2 regions of the Neobacillus sedimentimangrovi genome follow, and region 2 is predicted to be linked to the other one. Evidence: predicted binding sites of a transcription regulator. Region 2 holds the regulator's gene; the other holds the start of a gene.
The links. The regulator Rex, encoded in region 2, represses fermentation and respiration genes when NADH is low (regulators of the CRP and FNR family bind a similar motif). The targets are predictions, from matches to a motif close to TTGTGAAATATTTCACAA.

Region 1 (8,187 bases), on a different contig from region 2:
GGATTAGCATGGCACCAACAAACATGAAAAAGATAAAACCACTTAATTTACTTTTATTTCTCGCTAATGCATAGCCCGCCATAGATGAAAAGATGATGATGATCCCTACTCCTAAAATAGAAATGATTAAGGAATTCATCAAAGAATGAATAAAATCTAAATGATAAAAGGCCTCAACAAAGTTTTCCATCGTAAATTCTTCAGGCATTCCTAGTACATCGGAAAAGATTTCCCTTTTCGTTTTGAACGCATTTACAACCATTAAGTAAAATGGTGAAAGCCATAAAAGGGCTAACAAAAGGCCGAAAATTTCAAGGATAATGCGATTTCTTTTCTTCTTCTGCATTACATTTCGACCTCCCGTTTTTTATTATAATAAACCTGTGTTAACGCCACTGTTGCCACAAGAATCAAGAAAATGATCCCCTTAGATTGAGCAAACGCCATTTGATTATCATTAAAAGCTGTCTTGTAAATTTCCATTGCCACCATCTGTGTGGAATTAAATGGTCCACCACCAGTTAATGACAAGTTTTGGTCGTATATTTTAAAGGAGTGAGATACAGTCAGGAACATACTTACAGTGAAAGCAGGTGCAACTAATGGGAAAGTAATGTTTTTAAAGCGCTGGAAGCTATTTGCTCCATCAATTTCAGCCGCTTCCATTAAGTCCTTCGGTATATTCTCCAAATATGCAATGTAAATAATCATAATATAGCCAGCCCATTGCCAGCAGTTTAGAATCACAAGTCCCCAAAAGCCTGTTTCTGTATCGGATAACCAGCCTTTCAAAGCTTCAATGCCTAGCAAATCACCGATTCCACTAAATGCACTTACGAAAATAAATTGCCAAATAAATCCTAAAATAAGTCCACCAATTAGGTTGGGCATGAAAAATATAGTCCGTAAGAAGTTACTAGTTTTCATTCCTTGTGTAACTAACAAGGCAAGTCCTAAACCAAGAACATTAAGTAAGATCACTGATACAACAGCAAATTTAATAGTGAACCACAATGATGCTCTGAATTCTTCGTCCTTAAATAAATCAATATAGTTGGCAAATCCTAAAAATTCGGTAGCGGTCAGACCATTCCAGTTGGTGAAAGAATAATAAATTCCAAAAAGTAATGGGATGATGACGACAAGGCCTAACCCTAATAGGACCGGCGTCAAAAATATCCAAAATGATATATCCCGATTTCTCACCTAAACCCCCCCTGTAATAATTCCCGATCAATTAAGGGAATAAATGTAGCACCTTTGGCAAATAGAATAATAATCATCACTAGTTTTTTAATAGCTAACGAAGCAACAATTACTGCTTCGTTAGCTAGCATATATTCATTTGAGGGTCAAACTTAAGCGTTTGTCCGCCTTATTGACATTTTCTTCTGGTTATTTACGTGATTTTTCCCAAGCTTCTTGGGCTTTTTTAATTGCTTCGTCCCAAGTACTTTCACCACTTAAATATTTTTGCATATTTACAGCTAATACCCCTTCTTGCCATCCAGTTGGTGATCCTAAGAATACCCAGCCAATGGTATTACCTTCAGAAGCATATTTGTAAATTTCTTTTGAAAGTGGATCAGCAATTTTAGATGTGTCATAGCCTTCATACGCCGGGATAAATTTAAAGTCTTCCAATACAGCTGTTTTACCAGCATCAGAAGTATACATCCAGTCTAAGAATTCCTTAGCAGCTGTTACTTCTTTTTCATCACTCTTCTTATTTACAGCCCAGTACATTGGAACTCCTACAGGTAATTTACCTTCGAAGCCTTCAACTGGAATTGGAACAAAACCAATATTCTTTTCTGCAAATTCAGGATCGATATCATAGATAGAGTTGTAAGTCCAGTTCCCTTGTTGGATCATGGCAACTTTTCCTAATGAGAATAATTGTTCTACTTGTTGAGAATAATCAAGGCTTAATACAGGCTGAACAGAGTACTTCGCTTGTAAATCAAGCATTCTTTTCAATTCTTCAGACTTTGTGAAAGGAGCGGATTTGGCATTATATGCTTCAACAACACTATGATTAAAATCAGGCGCCATGAAAACGTTTGCTAAATGGTTACCAATAACCCATTGTTCTTTAGCCGCTAATGCAAATACTGCCTCAATCCCTAACTCTTTCTTTTTACTATCTAAAGTTTTTACTGCCTTTTCTAAATCTTCATATGTTTTAATAGACGCCGGGTCAATTCCAGCCTTTTTAAATACTTTCTTGTTGTAAATAAATCCATAACCTTCTTGGTTAAATGGCAATCCAAGAACTTCCTCGCCATCCTTCACACTATCAAGAGTTCCTTCAAGTGCTGCCTTTGCTGCTTTTGTTTCTGACAGGTCCGCAAGGTAATCCCTATAGTTTTGGACATCTGATGGTCCACCTACGTTAAAGATATCTGGTTCATCGCCAGAAGAGAAGGCTGCTTTTAAAGCTGCACCATAGTCGTTACCGCCACCAACAGTTTTTACATTGATCTTTATATCAGGATGTTCTTTTTCGAATTGCTTCACAAGGTCTTCAAATTGGTTTTTAAATTCAACCTTAAATTGGAAGATATCAACCGTTACTTTATCCCCACTACTGGCTTTCTCTTTATCATCGCCTGTACCACCGCATGCTCCCAATACAACACTTGACGCTAACAATGTTGATAAAAGACCAGCATACAACTTTTTCCCCTTCATTTCTTTTCCTCCTAATAAACTTGTAATTTTCAATAGTTTTTCATGAATTCGTTTGCATAAATTCACGAAAAAAACATCACTATAAGCAAACGCTTCCAATTCAAATTTAAAATTAATCTATTAAGTACTAGGTAGAGTATATTAATAAAACCTATTTATAATTACGAAAACGTTTGCATTACGTGATTGATTTAATATTACCATAGCCTACCTATGTATACAAGAATTTTCAGATATTTTTATATAAATCTATTTGTTAAATTTCATAAAATTCCTAAAATAAAAAAAGATTCCCGTTCCTTCCTGAAGAAGTGACGAGAATCCTGTTAATTACTCCTTATCTGGACTGTTCACCATGATTCCTGCTACTTGTGTCAATCGATCATAGAAGGCTTGACCAGCAGGATTTTTATCTAGACCGATTTCTTCAAATGCTTCCTTCATGCAACGAAGCCAGCATTGGGCTCTTTTTGGTGTGATTTCAAATGGTAAATGGCGCTCTCTCATAGCTGGAGGTCCAAATTCTTGACTGTATAGGGGAGGTCCTCCTAAAAATTGCGGCAGGAACATGCGCTGCTTTCGCTTGATTTCTTCGATATCCCCTTCAAATAATGGCGCTAAATCGGGGTCGGCGTAAACGCGTGGATAAAATGCGTCAACCAGTTTATCTATAGTTTCTTGTCCACCGATCTCCGTGTAAAGTGATTTAAAAGGGTATTCCATTTTTTTCACCCCCTCTTCCATTTTCTCTTTTTTTCATTATAAAGAATTGCTTTGCGAAGTTTTGTGATTTAAATCACGTTTTTGTTTGACATCCATTGGCACGTCTATTAAGATTAAGTTTTTCCATCCATACTTTTGCCTTATACTTATCATACCAATGAAATGGATTCATACTTAGGTATTCAAATTAATTTTTTCCAAAATTGTGTCATTGACCCGTATTTCCTTTTATATTAATATATTAGCTTGTTAATAATGATAAAGTGGTTCGAAACCATCCCACTATAAAAAACTAAGGAGAATTTCATATGGAAAATACATCAAACATGTTAGATGCTCGTCAAACAATGAGCAGAGAAGGCAGCAAGGTACGGGGCATTGTTGTGAACGGAATTGTGGCGGCATTGTATATTGCTGTTTCAGCCATGATTGCACCATTTGGGTTTACCCAAGTTCAGTTCCGTGTTTCGGAAATATTTAACCATCTCATCGTTTTCAACAAAAAGTACCTGTACGGGATTATTTTAGGTGTATTTTTAACAAACCTATTCTTTTCCCCGATGAAGGCCTATGACCTCATTTTCGGTGTCGGCCAATCTTTACTTGCATTGACCATAACAATCGTTTCTGCACGCTATGTTAAAAGCATTTGGAAACGAATGATGATTAATACACTTGTATTTACGTTTACTATGTTCTTGATTGCACTTGAACTTCATTTGGCATTTGATTTACCATTCCTATTTACTTGGTTAACTACGGCCGCGGGTGAATTTGTTGTATTGGCTGTCGGCATGCCAATTATGTACCTCATTCATAAACGCGTCCGTTTTGATAAAATATGAAAATAAGAAGTAAGAGCTGTTGCTTAGGTGAACAAACCGGGCAGCGGCTCTTTTTTATGGTAATTTTTTGAAAGAAGAAATACAATGAAGTTAGTCCTAAATGAATTAGGATGTACAGTGATTTATAAAATTGATTAGATAGGAGAGGATTCGATTGCTTCAACGTCCAGAGGTAAATGAGTTCCCAGAGTACTATGTCCCGTATGTATCATTAGTACCTGAGGGGGATTTGATTCCAATTCTTCAAGAGAATCTTAAGAAAATGATCAAACTTTTTGATGGGATTTCGGAAGAAGACAGCTATTACCGTTATGGGGAAGGGAAATGGAGTATTAAAGAAGTCCTCGGTCACATTACAGATACTGAAAGAATCATGAGCTATCGGCTCATGCGTATCGGTCGCGGCGACAAAACACCTTTAGCAGGGTTTGACGAGGAATTCTTTGTCAATCATTCTAAAGTCAATGAATTGCCTGTAAAGAAGATTCTTGATGACTTTATTGCCACAAGAAAAGCCACCATTACCTTAATAGAAAACATGCCAACTGAAGCTTGGACGAACGAAGGGAACGCCAATAACACAAAGGTCACTACCCGGGCGATCGCCTACATTCTTGCCGGCCATGAAATTCACCACCGCCATATTATAGAAGCAAGATACTTATCAAACTTAAAATAATTGAGCATGCCCTCCTGTCCTCGAGTCAGACATTTTTTCTATGCCTATCGAAAAAAATGTTAAAAATAAGGCTCGATTAGAAATAAACCGCCATGCAGCAAACGGCATGACGGTTTTATTATCCCAATTTTGCTCTTGATGTAGCAGGCTTGTATTTTCTCATTGGACCGTATTCTAAGATTTCCTGAAGATATAAGTTCCCTTTTGGGCTCCTTTTTTTAAGTAATTCCATTAAATATGTAATATCATCCATCGCTCTATGTGTTTGAATGTTGGTGATTTCATGGGCTTCAAGCAGCGTAATTAATTTTCCGTTAGGGAAACCATATTGCTTCCATGGTACATTCCTCATCGTACAATACCACTTCATGTCATTAACCTCTGGATACATATGGTATAGAAAACTACGGTCAAAGGAAGCATTATGGGCAAACACCGCATCTGCCCTATGAAAATAGGTTCTTATTTTTACATCACTGAATCTTTTTCCACGCACAAGATCAAATGGGATTCCATGGACTTGAAAGGCCCTATCATAATTTCTACGAGCTGAATCTGATATCGGCTCCCTTAAAAAAGAATCTTCTTCTAAAACTTCTATTATTTCACCTGTATCCTCATGATAAGAAAAAAGCTTTAAAGCAAGTTCAATGACCTCATCTGTAGTCGGGCCTAAACCTGTCGTTTCCACATCCAACAGTAATCCATAGCACACCTGATTCCTCAATGCCATCATCCCTTAAATCGAAAATTTCCTTTATTATATCAAATATTCCCTAACCATCCTATAGAGACACCATTCCCTCAATACTATTAAACCCCGGAATACATGATGTTGACCTATCTATTTTTCATGACAATTGCAATGTAATAAAATGTTCAAGTCTTTTTGACTAATATGTGAAATAGTGAACAAAATCGTCTTCATTTAAGAACGATTTGCTATATTAATAGTGTAATAAATAATTTACCTTTCATTAAGGAGATGTATTAATATGTTTAACACATTTCTAAGGGAAAACAAAATTGCCGCTGGTATTTTAACCGTATTGCGTTTATTTCTTGGATATTCTTGGTTCACAGCAGGTCTTGGAAAAATAACTGGTGGATTTGACGCCTCTGGTTTCTTGAAAAATGCCATTGCCAATCCGGTGAAAGGTCCTGACGGAAGCGTTGTTTATGGCTGGTATGTAGATTTCTTACAAGGCTTTGCTCTACCAAATGTTGAACTCTTCAACATTCTCATTCCTTGGGGTGAAACATTAGTTGGTTTGGGATTACTATTAGGCTGCTTAACCACTGCTGCAATGTTCTTTGGTTTAGTGATGAACTTCTCTTTCTTCCTCGCAGGAACGGTTTCTCACAACCCAACGGACATTTTCCTCGGATTCATCATCTTAGCAGCTGGCTATAATGCTGGTCGCTACGGATTAGATCGCTGGGTCGTACCATTTATTCGTAAAACAACATTAAAAACAGATAATCGAGTAAAACATAATGCTTAACATTCACAAAAATACGCCTCTATCGCATTTCGCGAATGAGGCGTTTTATTTTTTAGTTCGTTTTACCCATTATTTTTCATTATATCTTCTTTATTCACAAACCAGTTCGTTACCTGTGTTAGAATGGCAAAGACCAAAAAGAAATTCATTGCCCATACATTGACAAACGGGGCAATGCCACCAAATTCAATGGTTACATTGCCTTTCAGTTTCATGACAATCATCGACTCAATAAAAACCAAGAAAAAACCAATTACCCCTGCAACTGCCGCTAGTAACATTCCTTTTCCCCCTGTTACACTCCTATTTAGAAAAAAGTTTGGCAAAATTATGACTTATAATTCCATTATATCGCCGGACGATTATTAACTAAAGGAATTACTTTTCAAAACCTCAAGGAATTGGCAAATGCTATCTCATTAAATGGAAATTACCTTGGACTTCGCGATTTCTGCTGCGACATCTACAATCATGTCTTCTTGCCCGCCAACCACTTTTCGCTTGCCCAGTTCTATTAAAATATCGCGGGAATCAATTCCAAATTTGGCCGCGGCCCGTTTAGCATGGAGAGCAAAACTTGAGTATACACCTGCATATCCCAATGTAAGGCTATCCCTTGTAATTTCCTGCGGTGTTTGCAAAATGGGGGCGATCATGTCTTCGGCTAAATCCATCATTTTATACAAATCTACACCAGTCTTGATTCCCATACGGTCTAGAACGGCCACAAGCACTTCTGTTTGCGTATTGCCAGCACCAGCTCCTAAGCAACGGACACTGCCGTCAATGCGAGTAGCCCCCTCCTTAATAGCAGCAAGTGTATTGGCCATCGCCAGAGATAAATTATTATGGCCGTGAAAACCTACATTCACTCCGATGGATTGTTTAAGAGCACGAATTCTTTCGGCTACTTGATCTGGAAGCAAATAACCGGCCGAATCGACCACATAAACGGTATCCGCCCCGTAGCTCTCCATTAATTTTGCCTGTTCCACCAATTTTTCAATAGGAGCCATGTGAGCCATCATTAAAAACCCGACTGTTTCCATCCCTAAATCTTTAGCGGCATGTATATGCTGTAAAGCCACATCTGCCTCGGTCACATGAGTAGCAATACGCGCCATTTTCGCTCCTAATTTGGCCGCTTCTTTCAGATCTTTTACCGTCCCAATACCCGGAAGAAGGAGAACCGCAATCTTTGAACGGTCGGCCACGGTTACTGCTGCTTCAATTAATTCCATTTCATTTGTACGGGAAAGACCATACTGTAAGGATGAGCCGGCTAGTCCATCCCCATGGGATACTTCAATATATGGAACACCTGCATCATTTAACGCCTTGGCTACTTTTATTACCTGTTCAACCGTATATTGATGGGAGATCGCATGGCTCCCATCTCGTAAGGCGACTTCCGTGATATAAATATCTCTGGTCATGTTCTAGTTATCTCCTTTCTATTACACTAGTTGTTTGGCTAATTGATTTTTTGCGAATTCTTCCGCTACCTTTACCCCTGCTGCTGTCATAATATCGAGATTGCCGGAGTATTTCGGCAAATAGTCACCCGCTCCTTCCACTTCAAGGAAGATTGTAATTTTACTGCCGTCAATGATAGGGTCAGTCCGTAGGCGGTATCCAGGAACATACGATTGAACGGTTTTTTCCATTTGTTTAATGGATTCAACGATTTTTGCTTCGTCCATCGTTCCCTCTTCAACAAGGGCATAAACCGTGTTTCTCA
Region 2 (8,187 bases):
TATATTTCTCCCATTTTTGATGCCAGAAGAGGTCAAGTCTATACTGGTTTATATCAGTTTGAGGGTGGCCGGCTTAAAGTAGTGAAACAAGATCAGCTAGCTATGTTGGTAGATTGGTCAACAAAATTAACGGAATGTAGCAAACCGATTTTATTTGTAGGAAATGACTTGTCAATTCATCAAAATAAGATTGCTGAAATTTTAGGGCCTAAAGCCAAGTTTGCCAGCATAACAGAGCATAATCCGCGTCCTTCTGAACTTGCTTTGCTCGGAAAGGATAAACCTGGAGAGGATGTCCATTCTTTTGTACCGAATTATATCCGATTAGCGGAAGCTGAAGCAAAATGGTTGGAGGCCAATGGGAAAACATTAAATGGATAAGGATAGAGACAAATGAATGGTACATATGTTTTTCGTTACATGAGGGAAGAGGATATCAACCAAGTTTATGAGGTTGAAAAGGCCTCCTTTACCACCCCGTGGAGTATTGAAGCGTTTTATAATGAATTATACAATAATAAGTTTGCTGTTTATATCGTTCTTGAACAAGATCATCGAGTTATTGGTTATAGCGGAATGTGGCTGGTTATTGATGAGGCACATGTGACCAATGTGGCGATTCTTCCTGAGTATAGAGGCAGAAAATTGGGAGAGGCAATGATGCGAAAACTTATGGCAGTTGCCCGTGAAATGGGAGCTAAGAGCATGACGCTTGAGGTTAGGGTAACGAACGAGGTTGCACAATCTCTTTATCGAAAACTTGGTTTTCAAAATGGGGGCATTCGGAAAAATTATTATTCAGATAATCAAGAGGATGCCTTAGTGATGTGGGTGAATTTATGAAAAAGGATCAATGGATATTAGGAATTGAAACAAGTTGTGACGAGACAGCGGTAGCAATTATAAAAAATGGTCGTGAAATTGTGGCCAATGTTGTCGCGTCACAAATAGAAAGCCATAAACGTTTTGGTGGAGTGGTACCAGAAATTGCTTCACGACATCATGTAGAACAAATAACAATCGTGATGGAAGAGGCCTTAAAGCAGGCAAATATTACCTTTGCAGAAATAGATGCCATTGCAGTAACGGAGGGGCCTGGATTAGTGGGCGCCCTATTGATAGGTGTAAATGCAGCAAAGGCGCTTGCATTTGCCCATAATAAACCACTTGTACCTGTACACCATATTGCTGGTCACATTTATGCTAACCGATTAGTGACCGAGCTAAAGTTTCCACTTTTAGCGTTAGTAGTCTCAGGCGGTCATACGGAGCTGGTTTATATGAAAGAGCATGGCCATTTTGAGGTAATAGGGGAAACGCGTGATGATGCTGCTGGAGAAGCTTATGATAAGGTAGCAAGAACATTAAACTTGCCTTACCCTGGAGGTCCTCATATTGACCGCCTAGCACATGAAGGATGTCCGGTAATTGATTTGCCACGTGCCTGGCTTGAGGAAGGTTCTTATGATTTTAGCTTTAGTGGATTAAAATCAGCTGTTATTAATACCGTTCATAATGCCGCTCAGCGAGGGGAGACAATTGCTCCCGAGGATCTAGCAGCCAGTTTTCAGGAAAGTGTTATCGATGTTTTAGTAACTAAAACCAAAAAGGCTGTTGAGGAATATGGAGTGAAGCAATTACTGGTTGCAGGTGGTGTGGCTGCAAATAAGGGACTTAGAAGTGCCCTTGAAAAAACCTTCTCTGATGGAAAGATTGAGTTAGTGATTCCTCCATTATCACTTTGTACTGATAATGCGGCCATGATCGCTGCGGCTGGCAGTGTTATGTTTGAAAAAGGAATCAGAGCAGATCTGTCACTTAACGCTATTCCAGGTCTGGACATTGAAATTTATAATACTTGACCCTTCCTATGTGGAAGGGTTTTTTTCATGACAGAAAATAGCTTCTAACATTTATTTGAAATTTGGAGTAAGTATGTTAAAGAGTTAATCAAACGTTTGATTAAACAAATTGAAAAACTAATCAAACGATTAATTAATTAAAATGGTTTATATCTTACTATATATGGAAAGTTATGAGACTAATGAACTGTTTAATTGGGAGCAAAATTTTTATAAAATTTACTTAAGTTGTGGATAAAGTTTGGAAAGATAAATCAAAATTTTCTTTATTTGTTGATAAGTTTATAAATTTTGTTGATATTGTGGATAAATACGATTTTTGTTGTGGATATAGTGGATAAGCCCTATGGATAATTGAAATAAAAGATTTTTAGATGTGAATAAGTCTGTGGAAGAAACGGGGCTTTTGGTCTACGTAAAATAAAGAACCGGGCCCTTTCAGACCCGGTTATCCACATTATTCGGCTAACGTTGCCCATTCTTCCATTAACTGTTCGAGTTCCGCTTTTGCTTTTTCATTTTTTATGTTAATCTCCAATACTTTTTCATGATCTTGAAAGATTTCAGGTTGGCATAATTGCTGTTCTAAATCTTGTATTAGCTCCTCAAGCTCTTCAATTCGTAACTCTATTTCCTCTAATTTTCGCTTACGTTGACGTTCTAGTTTTTTCGATTCTTTATCTTGCTTATAATTCCTTTTTGCGGATGAATCAGCGGTATCCACCTCATTTTTTTGTGAAGCTTTTTGAGAGAGAGCTGCAAGTTCTTCTTGCTCTAGTTTTTTCTCTACATAATAATCATAATCCCCAAGATATTCCGTGCTGCCTTCAGGGCTTAGCTCCAGTATTTTGGTTGCAATTCGATTAATGAAATATCTGTCATGGGAAACAAACACAATTGTTCCCGGATAATCGATTAAGGCATTTTCAAGAACTTCCTTACTGTCAATATCCAAATGGTTGGTCGGTTCGTCCAATATTAGCAAGTTTGCCTTTTTCAACATAAGCTTGGCTAGAGCCAATCTCGCTTTTTCACCGCCACTTAAAGAAGAGACATTTTTTAAAACATCATCACCGGAAAATAAGAAATTCCCTAAAACAGTTCGGATCTCCTTTTCCGTCATTAGCGGGTATTCATCCCAGAGCTCATTTAACACACGCTTATTTGAGGTTAAGTTGGCATGTTCTTGATCGTAATAACCAATGGAGAGATTTGTCCCATAGCGAACCTCTCCGGATAGGGCAGGAAGTTTTTTTAGGAGCGTTTTTAATAATGTAGACTTACCTATACCGTTAGGACCGACGACGGCAATACTGTCTCCTCGATATACCCGAAAGGAAATATTCTCAGAAACTTTTTTCCCGTTATACCCAATGGCTAGTGAATCTACAGCTAATACGTCATTGCCACTTTGTTTGTCAATTTCAAATGAAAAGGAAGCAGATTTTTCGTCTCCTAATGGACGGTCCATAATTTCCATTTTCTCTAGCTTTTTTCGGCGGCTTTGGGCACGTTTTGTCGTAGAGGCCCGTGCTAAGTTCCGCTGGATAAAGTCCTTTAAGGCCGCTATTTCTTCCTGTTGCTTTTCATAGAGCTTCATTTCCCGTTCATAATTGGCCGCCTTTTGCTCTAGATATGAGCTATAATTGCCAATGTAGCGTTGGATTTGTGTGCGGGAAATTTCATATACTTGAGTAACGATTTTATCTAAAAAATATCGGTCGTGAGAGACAATTAATATCGCACCATCATAACCCTGTAAGTATTGCTCTAGCCAGGAAAGTGTTTCAATATCAAGATGGTTGGTCGGCTCGTCCAAAATTAAAATGTCTGGTTTTGTTAATAGTAGTTTCCCCAAGGCGAGGCGTGTTTTTTGGCCACCGCTTAAACTGGAGATCATGACAGACGAATCTGGAAAGCTTAAACCGTGAAGGACAGACCGTATTTCGGCTTCATATTGATAGCCACCCTGCTCTTTAAATGTTACTTGAAGCTGGTCATATTCTTTTAGGATTTTTTCATATTTTTCTTGATCCTCAAAAACACTTGGGTCAGACATTTGCTCTTCAAGTCTTCGCAAGGACTTTTCCATCGTGCGAAGCTCTTCAAATACAGTCAGCATTTCCTCCCAAATGGATAAATTGGATTCTAGTCCAGTGTTTTGGGCTAAATAGCCAATAGTGACATCCTTTGGTTTAATGATTTCCCCGCCGTCATAACTGAGCTGGCCGGCGATAATCTTAAGCAAAGTTGATTTTCCCGCGCCGTTTCGGCCAACAAGGGCGACACGGTCCCGGGATTGTAATTCTAGCTTTATATTCGATAAAATAAGGTCAGCACCATAATATTTTTGTAGTTGATTAACTTGTAATAAAATCATTATTTTCACCTCTATACATAGGAATAGTGTACCGTATTCCCGATTGGTCATCAATAAAGTAAAAAAATGTCATCATGCGTTCAAACTTACGCACACATATCGGTCAAAATATTGTATGATTTTATGGGAGGCTTTTTTTATATGGCTGAATTTACTCACTTTAATGAACAAGGCAGAGCAAAGATGGTGGACGTCAGCGAAAAGCCGGAAACGGCACGAACGGCCATCGCTTGTTCCAGTATCACTGTTAGCAAGGAAATTTATGATAAAATAGTAAACAATGAAATGAAAAAAGGCGATGTTCTGGCTGTGGCTCAAGTAGCGGCTATTATGGCAGCCAAAAAAACATGGGATATTATTCCAATGTGCCACCCAATTCCCTTAACAGGTGTCGATATTAGTTTTTCTTGGGGACAAATAGTGAACGGACAATATACTTTGCATATCGAAGCATTAGTTAAAACAAAAGGAAGTACAGGTGTAGAGATGGAAGCGCTCACAGCTGCTTCTGTTTGTGCTTTAACTATTTATGATATGTGTAAAGCAGTAGATAAAGGTATGGTAATTGGACCGACTTTTTTGGTAGAGAAAACTGGCGGGAAAAATGGTGATTTTAAAAGAGAAATGTAATGAATAATTTGTGCGGGGTGAAGGAGTATATGACAAATGAAACGACGAAAATACCGCAGGCAACGGCCAAGAGGCTACCCTTATATTATCGTTTCATCAAAAACCTGCATTCGTCAGGGAAACAAAGGGTCTCTTCGGCCGAACTTAGTGAAGCGGTAAAGGTTGATTCAGCTACAATAAGAAGAGATTTTTCTTATTTTGGCGCTTTGGGGAAAAAAGGATATGGTTACAATGTCAATTATCTGCTCAGTTTTTTCCGAAAAACGCTTGACCAGGATGAATTAACAAAGGTTGCCTTAATAGGGGTAGGGAACCTTGGTACTGCATTTTTACATTATAATTTTTTAAAAAATAATAATACAAAAATTGAGTGTGCCTTTGATGTAGATCCTGCAAAAATTGGTACATCTATAGGAGAAGTTCCGGTTTACTCCATGGATGAGTTGGAACGAATTTTGATGGAGGAAAATATCCAGGTAGTCATTTTAACCGTACCTGCAAATGTGGCACAAGTTATTACTGATCAAATTGTAAAAACGAATGTCAAAGGGATCTTGAATTTCACCCCTGCGAGGTTAAATGTCCCTCCGTCAATTCGCGTTCATCACATCGATTTGGCCATCGAGCTACAGTCATTAGTATATTTTTTAAAGCATTATCCAAATAATGAGGAAATAGAGGAATAACATTAAAAGGGCTTTTCACTATTAAAGTGAAAAGTCCTTTTCTTTAAATTGATAGAATTCTCCTAGGAATAAACAAGATCATGCCTTAATCAAAAGAAAAAGGTGATAGGCACAATGTAAATTTTTTACACGGTGCCTGTCACCTTATTTTTTGAGCTGATCCTTATATTTAAAATGAAAGTGGATCATTTTTAGGCCGGAGCCAAAATCAAAAGTGGCGAGGATGACCAAGAGATAGCTGAAAAAACCCCAGCCATTATTTTGGACATCCTCAATTGCAAAATAGGTAAATAAGCTTCCAAGTAGGAAGTAGATTAATCCGGAAAACAAAGGTGAACGTCTCATTAGAAGAATCCTCCGATAAAGTTTTGAACCGCTTCTGCCTCTTTAAGCAGTCGCTCAATGTCTTCTTTGTAAACAGACTGCACCAATACGACCAATGTATTCATCGATACATGGGCAAAAATCGGTACAAGAATGGTTTTAGTTTTTACATATAGATAAGCAAATGAAAAGCCCATTGAAGAATAAATGAGAATATGTACTGGCTCCATATGAACGATAGCAAAAATAACAGAACTAATTAATGCTGCGATAAAGAAATGAAACCTTTTATGTAAAGCTCCGAAAATAATTTTTCGAAAAACAATCTCTTCTAAAATCGGCCCAATAATACTGGTAACTAGGACGGCAAGTGGAAAGGTTTCAATAATGCCTAATATTTGCTGGGTATTTTCAGAGCCCATTTCAATACCGAGAAGATTTTCTATTATAGCAGCTGCATACTGGGCAAATAAGGCGAGAAAAAATCCTAAAATGGCCCACTTGATCAAGCTCCCCGCTGATAAGCTTCTTTCACTTTTCCCTCCAGTTCTTATTTCTTTTCTTAATATAAATAAAATAATGATAAGCGCAATAGTAAAACTAGCGATGAGCCAAATAGGAGTAGCTAATCCCGGATCCACACCCGTAAATTTAAAGCTAATCATCAATAAAGGAATCGCTACTAAGTTGGATAGATGCATACAAATATACACAATTAAAATAATCCAATATTCCTTTTTCAATAGTATGTCTCCTTTAGTTCTATTATTTTATTACCATTCTAACGTTAAAAGTCATTTAGTTTCAATGTAGAATACGTTTTAAAAAAGCGAAATAAATATTCAATTATTTACATACGATAGTAGGGTGGAAAAAAAATACATACTTTTTCAAAAAAATTTAAACATGATACTTGCAAAAGATTTTTAGATTCTTTATTATAATAATTGTGTTAGCACTCATTGAGTGTGAGTGCTAACAATGAATTATGAGCACATAGATTTGAGGAGGTTGTTTTTAGTGTTAAGACCATTAGGTGATCGCATTATCATCGAACTAGTTGAAACAGAAGAAAAAACTGCAAGCGGTATCGTTTTACCTGATACAGCAAAAGAAAAGCCTCAGGAAGGAAAAGTTGTAGCTGTAGGTACTGGCCGCGTGCTTGACAACGGTGAGCGCGTAGCTGTTGAAGTTTCTGTAGGCGATCGCATCATCTTCTCAAAATACGCAGGTACTGAAGTGAAATACCAAGGTACTGAATACTTAATTTTACGTGAAAGTGATATTCTTGCTGTAGTAGAGTAAGATTTAAGACTTAAAAAATAACAAGTTTCTAATATACGAGGAGGTTCTTTAACATGGCTAAAGAGATTAAGTTTAGTGAAGACGCTCGCCGTGCGATGCTTCGCGGTGTAGATACACTTGCAAATGCAGTAAAAGTAACTCTTGGACCTAAAGGACGTAACGTGGTTCTTGAGAAAAAATTTGGTTCTCCACTTATCACTAACGATGGTGTAACAATTGCAAAAGAAATCGAATTAGAAGATGCATTTGAAAACATGGGTGCAAAGCTTGTTGCTGAAGTTGCAAGCAAAACAAACGATGTTGCCGGTGACGGTACAACAACTGCAACTGTTCTTGCTCAAGCAATGATCCGCGAAGGCTTAAAGAACGTTACTGCTGGTGCGAACCCAATGGGCATCCGCAAAGGTATTGAAAAAGCAGTAGCTACTGCTGTTGAAGAATTAAAAGCAATCTCCAAGCCAATCGAAGGTAAATCTTCAATCGCACAAGTTGCTTCAATCTCTGCTGCTGACGAAGAAGTTGGCCAATTAATCGCTGAAGCAATGGAACGTGTTGGTAACGACGGTGTTATCACAATCGAAGAATCTAAAGGCTTCACTACTGAGTTAGATGTAGTTGAAGGTATGCAATTTGATCGTGGTTACGCTTCTCCATACATGGTAACTAACACAGACAAAATGGAAGCTGTTTTAGAAAATCCATACATTTTAATCACTGATAAGAAGATCTCAAACATTCAAGAAATTCTTCCAGTTCTTGAGCAAGTTGTACAACAAGGTAAACCATTACTTTTAATTGCTGAAGATATTGAAGGTGAAGCACTTGCTACTCTAGTATTGAACAAGCTTCGCGGTACATTCAATGCAGTAGCTGTTAAGGCTCCAGGCTTTGGTGACCGTCGTAAAGCAATGCTTGAAGACATCGCTACATTAACTGGTGGTGAAGTAATCACTGAAGACCTTGGTCGTGAACTTAAATCTACAACAATCGCTCAACTAGG

Region 1: the regulator Rex is predicted to act here: its motif matches at 5,840-5,857, upstream of GZA11_RS02725 (DoxX family membrane protein).

Annotation. Positions count from the first base shown of each region.
Region 1 covers NZ_JAAFZF010000003.1:111,228-119,414, reverse strand. The annotation lists gene GZA11_RS02760 (carbohydrate ABC transporter permease) at 1-346, opposite strand, end outside; gene GZA11_RS02755 (carbohydrate ABC transporter permease) at 346-1,206, opposite strand; gene GZA11_RS02750 (ABC transporter substrate-binding protein) at 1,396-2,694, opposite strand; gene GZA11_RS02745 (globin domain-containing protein) at 3,025-3,417, opposite strand; PreQ1 riboswitch class I at 3,675-3,719, shown strand; gene GZA11_RS02740 (QueT transporter family protein) at 3,765-4,262, shown strand; gene GZA11_RS02735 (DinB family protein) at 4,417-4,941, shown strand; gene GZA11_RS02730 (exonuclease domain-containing protein) at 5,060-5,668, opposite strand; gene GZA11_RS02725 (DoxX family membrane protein) at 5,937-6,446, shown strand; gene GZA11_RS02720 (hypothetical protein) at 6,509-6,727, opposite strand; gene dmpG (4-hydroxy-2-oxovalerate aldolase) at 6,866-7,882, opposite strand; gene GZA11_RS02710 (acetaldehyde dehydrogenase (acetylating)) at 7,904-8,187, opposite strand, start outside.
Region 2 covers NZ_JAAFZF010000015.1:1,408-9,594, forward strand. The annotation lists gene tsaB (tRNA (adenosine(37)-N6)-threonylcarbamoyltransferase complex dimerization subunit type 1 TsaB) at 1-381, shown strand, start outside; gene rimI (ribosomal protein S18-alanine N-acetyltransferase) at 394-843, shown strand; gene tsaD (tRNA (adenosine(37)-N6)-threonylcarbamoyltransferase complex transferase subunit TsaD) at 840-1,862, shown strand; gene GZA11_RS07140 (ABC-F family ATP-binding cassette domain-containing protein) at 2,320-4,242, opposite strand; gene moaC (cyclic pyranopterin monophosphate synthase MoaC) at 4,384-4,872, shown strand; gene GZA11_RS07150 (redox-sensing transcriptional repressor Rex) at 4,902-5,558, shown strand; gene GZA11_RS07155 (YdiK family protein) at 5,703-5,903, opposite strand; gene GZA11_RS07160 (CPBP family intramembrane glutamic endopeptidase) at 5,903-6,625, opposite strand; gene groES (co-chaperone GroES) at 6,903-7,187, shown strand; gene groL (chaperonin GroEL) at 7,241-8,187, shown strand, end outside.